DNA from 2 places in the Mesobacillus sp. AQ2 genome. Region 2 is predicted to be linked to the other one. Evidence: a T-box and tRNA genes for the amino acid it is inferred to sense, from the RefSeq annotation. Region 2 holds a T-box; the other holds one or more tRNA genes.
The links. A T-box is a leader RNA that pairs with one kind of tRNA and senses whether it is charged. The one in region 2 lies ahead of metG (methionine--tRNA ligase), so its partner is inferred to be a tRNA-Met.
Positions count from the first base shown of each region.

Region 1: it encodes a tRNA-Met, which carries the amino acid that the T-box ahead of metG (methionine--tRNA ligase) is inferred to sense. The anticodon was not compared.

Region 1 covers NZ_CP126080.1:1,216,352-1,220,755, forward strand. The annotation lists rRNA gene QNH36_RS05970 (23S ribosomal RNA) at 1-1,363, shown strand, start outside; rRNA gene rrf (5S ribosomal RNA) at 1,629-1,744, shown strand; tRNA gene QNH36_RS05980 (tRNA-Asn) at 1,812-1,886, shown strand; tRNA gene QNH36_RS05985 (tRNA-Ser) at 1,891-1,982, shown strand; tRNA gene QNH36_RS05990 (tRNA-Glu) at 2,000-2,074, shown strand; tRNA gene QNH36_RS05995 (tRNA-Val) at 2,101-2,176, shown strand; tRNA gene QNH36_RS06000 (tRNA-Met) at 2,343-2,416, shown strand; tRNA gene QNH36_RS06005 (tRNA-Asp) at 2,457-2,532, shown strand; tRNA gene QNH36_RS06010 (tRNA-Phe) at 2,539-2,614, shown strand; tRNA gene QNH36_RS06015 (tRNA-Tyr) at 2,684-2,768, shown strand; tRNA gene QNH36_RS06020 (tRNA-Trp) at 2,777-2,850, shown strand; tRNA gene QNH36_RS06025 (tRNA-His) at 2,862-2,937, shown strand; tRNA gene QNH36_RS06030 (tRNA-Gln) at 2,978-3,052, shown strand; tRNA gene QNH36_RS06035 (tRNA-Gly) at 3,056-3,130, shown strand; tRNA gene QNH36_RS06040 (tRNA-Cys) at 3,140-3,214, shown strand; tRNA gene QNH36_RS06045 (tRNA-Leu) at 3,256-3,340, shown strand; tRNA gene QNH36_RS06050 (tRNA-Gly) at 3,393-3,466, shown strand; gene QNH36_RS06055 (B3/B4 domain-containing protein) at 3,778-4,404, opposite strand, start outside.
Region 2 covers NZ_CP126080.1:3,755,905-3,760,308, forward strand. The annotation lists gene QNH36_RS18890 (metal ABC transporter substrate-binding protein) at 1-126, shown strand, start outside; gene QNH36_RS18895 (DUF1540 domain-containing protein) at 375-530, shown strand; gene metG (methionine--tRNA ligase) at 702-2,339, opposite strand; T-box leader at 2,391-2,665, opposite strand; gene QNH36_RS18905 (RNA polymerase sigma factor) at 2,818-3,345, shown strand; gene QNH36_RS18910 (hypothetical protein) at 3,329-4,084, shown strand; gene hmpA (NO-inducible flavohemoprotein) at 4,164-4,404, opposite strand, start outside.

The DNA of each region.
Region 1 (4,404 bases), 2.3 Mb from region 2:
GTGACAGCGAGGGAAATATAGTACCGAAGTTCCTGATTCCACACTGCCAAGAAAAGCCTCTAGCGAGATAAATGGTGCCCGTACCGCAAACCGACACAGGTAGGCGAGGAGAGAATCCTAAGGTGAGCGAGAGAACTCTCGTTAAGGAACTCGGCAAAATGACCCCGTAACTTCGGGAGAAGGGGTGCTCATTTGGGTGAATAGCCCGGATGAGCCGCAGTGAATAGGCCCAGGCGACTGTTTAGCAAAAACACAGGTCTCTGCGAAGCCGCAAGGCGAAGTATAGGGGCTGACGCCTGCCCGGTGCTGGAAGGTTAAGAGGAGGGGTTAGCTCACGCGAAGCTCTGAATCGAAGCCCCAGTAAACGGCGGCCGTAACTATAACGGTCCTAAGGTAGCGAAATTCCTTGTCGGGTAAGTTCCGACCCGCACGAAAGGCGTAACGATCTGGGCACTGTCTCAACGAGAGACTCGGTGAAATTATAGTACCTGTGAAGATGCAGGTTACCCGCGACAGGACGGAAAGACCCCGTGGAGCTTTACTGTAGCCTGATATTGAATTTTGGTACAGCTTGTACAGGATAGGTAGGAGCCTGAGAAACCGGAGCGCCAGCTTCGGTGGAGGCGTCGGTGGGATACTACCCTGGCTGTATTGAAATTCTAACCCGCGCCCCTGATCGGGGCGGGAGACAGTGTCAGGTGGGCAGTTTGACTGGGGCGGTCGCCTCCTAAAGAGTAACGGAGGCGCCCAAAGGTTCCCTCAGAATGGTTGGAAATCATTCGCAGAGTGTAAAGGCACAAGGGAGCTTGACTGCGAGACCTACAAGTCGAGCAGGGACGAAAGTCGGGCTTAGTGATCCGGTGGTTCCGCATGGAAGGGCCATCGCTCAACGGATAAAAGCTACCCCGGGGATAACAGGCTTATCTCCCCCAAGAGTCCACATCGACGGGGAGGTTTGGCACCTCGATGTCGGCTCATCGCATCCTGGGGCTGTAGTCGGTCCCAAGGGTTGGGCTGTTCGCCCATTAAAGCGGTACGCGAGCTGGGTTCAGAACGTCGTGAGACAGTTCGGTCCCTATCCGTCGTGGGCGCAGGAAATTTGAGAGGAGCTGTCCTTAGTACGAGAGGACCGGGATGGACGCACCGCTGGTGTACCAGTTGTCTTGCCAAAGGCATCGCTGGGTAGCTATGTGCGGACGGGATAAGTGCTGAAAGCATCTAAGCATGAAGCCCCCCTCAAGATGAGATTTCCCATAGCGCAAGCTAGTAAGAACCCTGAAAGATGATCAGGTTGATAGGTCAGAGGTGGAAGCGCGGTGACGTGTGGAGCTGACTGATACTAATCGTTCGAGGACTTAACCAAATACGAAAAGCGTAGGCGACTGTACAGCCTCGACAAGCGCTGGAGGGCCAGCAGTTGAAGTCGTTCTTTGACTTCGGCGGATGGACCGAAGCGACTCGAGAGGCTAGGAGCCGGAGCTGGACAATGATCATTCGATTCCCTTGTTTTCTTCTTACACATTATCTAGTTTTGAGGGAATAAAGATTTTTACGAAGTGAAATATCTTTAAAATTTCTCTTGCAAAATGCACTAAAGACAGTATAATAGATATTGTCTTGAAAAAATGTCTGGTGGCGATGGCGAGAAGGTCACACCCGTTCCCATACCGAACACGGAAGTTAAGCTTCTCAGCGCCGATGGTAGTTGGGGGTTTCCCCCTGTGAGAGTAGGACGCCGCCGGGCAAGATGCATTTGACATCTTCTTTCAAAGATACGGATTGTGTATCCAGGTCGGAGAAATCATTACTATTCCGCAGTAGCTCAGTGGTAGAGCACTCGGCTGTTAACCGAGCGGTCGTAGGTTCGAATCCTACCTGCGGAGCCAATTTGGAGAGCTGTCCGAGAGGTCGAAGGAGCACGATTGGAAATCGTGTAGACGGTCAACGCTGTCTCAAGGGTTCGAATCCCTTGCTCTCCGCCATAGAAACTTAAACAAAAGGCCCCTTGGTCAAGCGGTTAAGACACCGCCCTTTCACGGCGGTAACACGGGTTCGAATCCCGTAGGGGTCACCATTTTCTTTAATAAGTAACATAACAATGGAGGATTAGCTCAGCTGGGAGAGCATCTGCCTTACAAGCAGAGGGTCGGCGGTTCGATCCCGTCATCCTCCACCATAAGTTTTTTGATGAATTATTACCGTCGCGGGGTGGAGCAACGAGCGTTACTTCACTGTATGAACTGCGAGTTGTACCGATCGAGCTGCTGCTTGAGTAAGCTTCCTGGGATCGGAACAGTCAATGCTCTCTAAGAGCATAAATCAAATAACATTTTTATTACCGTCGCGGGGTGGAGCAGTCCGGTAGCTCGTCGGGCTCATAACCCGAAGGTCGCAGGTTCAAATCCTGCCCCCGCAATCATGAAGTGCTTTTCAAGTTAATCACTTGAAAAGATTTTGGTCCCGTGGTGTAGCGGTTAACATGCCTGCCTGTCACGCAGGAGATCGCCGGTTCGATCCCGGTCGGGACCGCCAGTATATGGCTCAGTAGCTCAGTCGGTAGAGCAAAGGACTGAAAATCCTTGTGTCGGCGGTTCGATTCCGTCCTGAGCCACCATTTAAAATTTCCTGGTTAATCAGGAAATTGAGTAAATGGGTTTTTTAACATCGGAAATGATGTTATAATGGAGGGGTAGCGAAGTGGCTAAACGCGGCGGACTGTAAATCCGCTCCCTCAGGGTTCGGCGGTTCGAATCCGTCCCCCTCCACCATTTATCATAGGGGTATAGTTTAAAGGTAGAACGAAGGTCTCCAAAACCTTTGGTGTGGGTTCGATTCCTACTACCCCTGCCAATTTTATAATGGCGATTGTGGCGAAGTGGTTAACGCATCGGATTGTGGTTCCGACATTCGTGGGTTCGATTCCCATCAGTCGCCCCATTTCAAATCACATATTCAATCAGTATTGAATATAATATATTGGGCTATAGCCAAGCGGTAAGGCAACGGACTTTGACTCCGTCATGCGTTGGTTCGAATCCAGCTAGCCCAGCCATTTGCGGAAGTAGTTCAGTGGTAGAATACAACCTTGCCAAGGTTGGGGTCGCGGGTTCGAATCCCGTCTTCCGCTCCAATATAATATGGCGGCATAGCCAAGTGGTAAGGCAAAGGTCTGCAAAACCTTTATTCACCGGTTCAAATCCGGTTGCCGCCTCCACTAATTATTTAGTGGAATTGCAGTATTTGAAATCTTCATATGCCGGTGTGGCGGAATTGGCAGACGCGCACGACTCAAAATCGTGTTCCTTCTGGAGTGTCGGTTCGACCCCGACCACCGGTACCATCTTTATTTTAAACAGGATCTCCTGTTTTCTTTATTTTCATAAGATATGTATGCGGGTGTAGTTTACTGGTAAAACCTCAGCCTTCCAAGCTGATGTAGTGGGTTCGATTCCCATCACCCGCTCCATACATACGTGACTAACGCAGTATATCGTTTCCAGAAAACGATATACTGCGTTTTTTTTTCTTGGCTCTGTTAAAGCCCAATGTTGTTTTTACTCCTGTTGATTGTAGTGGAAGGCGCGTAGACTCCTGCGGGCGCAGCTGGCCAGGTGAGACCCCGCAGGAGCAAAGCGACGAGGAGGCTCAGCGCCAGCCCCGCGGAAAGCGAAGCGCCTGGAACGAAAATCAACAGCCTTGTTTAACAGAGCCAATTTCTTTGATAGATGTGGAATCAGTAGCCCCGTGCTCGGTTGGCCAAATAGAAAAAAGGATGCATCAGCATCCCACGAGTTTAAATGTACCAGTTCCTCCATGAATCTGGGTGAACATATTCATGAGTGATTCGGTCATCTTCTCCATTTCTGTTGACGGAGAAGAAGGCCTTAAATAGACAATCTGCAACGCATTTCTTGTTTCTTCTGTCACTGCGGTCCTTTCAGAATCGACAAAAGGGCTTCCGAACGGTCCTTTATCGTCTGCAGATATGATCAAGTTAGCAAGATTATTAGTTCTGCCATTCAGACCTCCGTACTCTTCATTTTCTTCGCCAACTTTAATTGTGATATTCCCCTGCAGTTTGTCACTGTCGTAAATACCAATTGGAATTTGATATTCAAGCGAGAAGAAATTATTCAGATCTATCGCACTATGTATGGTTTGAAGGTAATTCTGCTTAGAGATCCTTCGGTAAAGGGCTTCGGCCGAATGTCTATATCGGTTAGGATCCTTCCCCGTTGCTTTGAAGATTCCTCGCCACTCTTTGATTCCTTCAAGCTCCGTAACGTTTTTTTCCAAAAGGTCAAAGTATATTGATTCCTGGAAGAGCTGCAGTCTGCCTTTCAACATTTGAGGAGACTCGCCTACTTGTATGTTCTTATACTCGATCATTCCGATTGTGAATCC
Region 2 (4,404 bases):
AACGGTAAGCCACTTTCACTCCACAACCTTTCTGTTTTGACAGATGAAGACATAAAAAACAAAGAAACATACTTCACGTTGATGGAAAAGAACCTTTCCACTCTAGAAAAAGCACTGAATGAATAAATGTGTATGCCTCCCAATTTGGGAGGTTTTTTTTATAGGATTCCACCTACATATTTTCCCGTAAAGTGACTCCTTCTGTTTCCCGGCTTCATCTATTTTTGGAGCCTGTTCATGCAGAATAAAAGATATTTGCGTCAAAAAAAGACCAGGGAACAAACCTGATCCTTTTTACCTAAAATTAGTTTGAATGAGTTATACCCTCACGCTGCAAGCTAAAGGTGTATCAATCAAAAAGGAGTGGTACCCCTATGGCAAAAGACGTATTGTGCGAAGTCAATAACTGTCAATATTGGGAGCATGGCAACCTTTGCAATGCCGATAAAATCTATGTAGTCAGCCATTCCGGCGAGACAGCCGACAATAGCCGGGAAACCGACTGCAAGACGTTTGAAGCGTTAAGTTAATTAATCCAGGATCGGGTTTGCTCCCGGTCCTATTAAAGCCTTTAGTAAACAAAGAATCAATCTCATAATCCGGTTTATCTAATATGCTTACCTCAGGCTTGAATCCAACACTATTTTTTATTTAGACACCTCCCTCTAACTTCACAGCCCCCTGCTGCCGTTTAAAAACAATCAAATCCTTTGTCCTCTGCCCAGACTTTCTAATTCTATATGAATCCTTTCTGGATTAATCCGATCAAATAAAGGCTCTACAGCAGTTAGACTACGAGCTGTGATTGTCTGCGGTTTCCAGTATTCTTCTGTAAAAGACAGCATGTGTTTTACCTTTTCACTAGAAAAAGGCAAGAAAGGTGTCAGGATATTGGCCAGATTCCCTATGATATAGACACAGTCTGCCAGAGTCTGTTTGCATTCTTCTACATTTTCATGGACCTGTCTCCAGGGCTGCTGCTGGTCAAAGTATTTATTCGAATATCTGACCAAATCAAATACTGTTTCCAATGCCTGTTTAAACCTTGTCTCCTCAATACTTCGGCCTGTGTCTTCATATAGTCTGGCAACTCGATCCACTATTTCTTTGCTAATTCTTTTTTCCGGAATGATGCCATCAAATGATTTCTGGATGAACTTCAAGGTCCGGTTCACAAGGTTTCCATATGCACCAAGCAATTCACTATTATGACTATAGATAAATTCCTTCCACGAGAAATCCGCATCCCGATTTTCGGGGGCGTTAATCGTCAGAAAATATCTGATAGAATCAGGATCATACCTCTCTAAAATATCAGGGACCCAGACAGCCCAATTTCTGCTGGTCGACAATTTTCTTTTTTCCAATGTGAGATATTCATTCGAAACAATGTGAGTTGGCAATGGATCTTTTCCTAACCCGGCTAGGATCGCAGGCCAAATGATGGAATGGAAAGGGATATTGTCTTTGCCGTGTACATAATAAGATTCAGTCCCATAACTCCAAAAAATCTGGTCATCCCCATTTGTTTCTTTTGCCCATAATTTACTGGCGGTATAGTAACCAGAAACAGCCTCGATCCACACATAGATTTTCTTTTGCTCATACCCCTTTATCGGCACACTTACCCCATGGTCTAAATCACGTGATACGGCCCGATCCTGAAGACCCTCATTCAGATATCTCCTGGTCAGAGAGATGGCATTATCACGCCAGTCCCCATTGCTTTCTGCTTCAGCAACATAGTGTTCCAGAGTCTTTTGAAAGGCTCTTAAGGCAAAATAAAAGTGTTCCGTTTTTCTCACCGTTGGCGGCTGACCGCAGATTTTGCATCGTCTATCCAGCAAATCCAGAGGTTCCAATACACTTGAACAGGCGTCGCATTGATCACCCCGTGCATTCGCTCCGCAGATTGGGCATAGACCCTCTACATATCGGTCAGGCAAAAACTGTTTATCATGCTCGCAATACAATTGATCAATTTCTTTCTTGTAAATGAATCCTTTCTCCAACAACTCCAAAAAGATGGCTTGAACAATTTGATGATGATGTTCTGTATCAGTCCTCGTATACAGGTCATAAGAGAACCCCAGACGAGAAAAACAATCAACGAATTCGTTATGATGGTAATCCGCTATCTCTTTTGCCGTAACTTCCTCCTGTTTCGCTCTGATCGTAATAGGTGTACCATTGCAGTCGCTGCCAGAAACATATAGAACTTTTTCTCCTTTTAACCGGTAATACCTTGCTAAAATATCCCCCGGCAACAGACTGGAAATATGCCCGAGATGCAAGGATCCATTAACATAAGCCCATGCTCCTCCAATAAAAATGCTCATTTAATATGACCTCCTTAGAAGAATAAAAAAACCCCGCCCTTAACCGTAAAAGTTAAGGACGAGGTTTGGATTCCCCGTGATACCACCTTATTTCGCAAATAGCTTACACTATTTGCCTCACCAAGTACGGAGCATGGAATGCCTGCTCTTATACTGTGACATTGATAACGAGTGCCAACTCTCGCCGTTACCTACTTATGCCTGCAGCATGTTCAGGACGGAGCTCAGAGACCATTTTTCAAGTGTCTGTCTTTGCTTCTTTTCAGCTTCCGAAGCTCTCTGGTAAAAAACAGGGGCACCCTACTTTTTCTCTTCATTGCTTTTAAAAATTTATTAATCTGATTTTATTCAGAAATTTCCAGGAAGTCAATAAAATTCTGCCATTTTATTCCGATGTAAAAAAGATTTTAAATATACCAAAACCTTTTATAATCTCACACGTCTAAGTATTGAGTTCATTAGCAGGGAGAGAATTTATATGGCTGACTACAGGGATGAAGATATAAATGAATGGTACGATCTTTATCATCAAACAATTTTCAAATTTATTTTCATGCTCACCAAAGACTATCAGCAGGCTGAGGATTTAACCCAGGAAACTTTTTTCAAGGCATATAAGTATTATCATAATTTCAATCGTGATTCTAGTGAAAAGACTTGGTTATTCAGTATTGCTCATAACACAACTGTTGATTACTTAAGAAAGCAAAAACCAATTCGTTTTATAAAAGAGTTGTTTCAACCTCAAGTTGACATAAAACTATTGCCAGAGAATGTAGTACAGCTTAAAGAAAGTTCTAAGGAAATATACGAAGCATTAAGTGCACTTAAACAATCACACCGAGAAGTAATCATCCTTAGAAAAATAAAGGGTTTTTCAATTACTGAAACAGCGGAAATATTGAATTGTTCGGAAAGTAAAGTAAAATCCACCTTGCATCGTGGGATGTTAGCTTTGGAAAAAAGATTGATAAAGGAGTCGTGGTTAAATGAACATACAAAGTGAATTGAACACTTTTAATCGTGCTCTTCAGAAAGTAGAATATGATTTGGAATGGAGTCAGGATCAAGCCAATTCAGTCAGGAGAAAACTGGAGAGGCAAATTTATAAAGAAAAGGTCAAATCTCGAATTTTTAAAATTTCTGGTTACGCATCAACCATAAGTATAACTTTTTCTCTACTGTTTTTGCTCATTATTCAATTGGGGAATGAAGATTCATTTGTCTCTGGAATGCTATCAAATAAAGAAAAGCTGTATACAATGGAAGTGATCAACGGAAAAGAGACACCGGTTTTAACCGAAAAAGGAATGGAATATGTCGTTTATCCAATGGATGCCTACAAGGAGATCAATACAATCTCAGGAGAACCACTTCTTGCAGTATCTGTTGAAAAAATAGGCAGTAAAGAACAAATATTTACACAGGCTTTTTACCCGACTTCAGAAGGAAGGTTTATTTCAGTACATTATACAAAGAATGAAACGGGATCAGTTGAAGAAATGAGTAGGCATTTCTTTCCCGAACATCCCCTATACGGAACAAAAGTCACTGAAATAAACGTTTCAGGTCAACGCGCATTTCTACATGAACCGACAACAGAGTATGGCTCAACTGCGTTATATATCGTAACCAAAAATTATGTATACTATATGACTAATGATGGGTTGTTGGATAAAAAGCAGGGTGATTCAGAGGAGTTAATACGACTTGCCAATTTATTTAACTTTGAAGCTGAGAGATAAAGCTTATAAAAAAACAACGCTTGGTACGTTAACATCCCCAAGCGTTGTTTTTTTATTTTGAATATATTTATATAGCCAGTTAAGCCTCTAAGCTTGCCATTGGCCCGAAGAATTCGAAGTGAATTCTGTCTTCTGTAACGCCAAGATCTTTTAATGCAGAGTTGACTGCTTTCATGAATGGTACTGGGCCGCAGAAATAGAAGTCTGATTGTTCAAGGTTCACATTTTCTTTTAGCCATTCTTTTGTAATATACCCTTCAACATCAAAGCTGTTGTTCTGGCGGTCTTCTTCTGTTGGCTGGTCGTAGAATACTACTGAA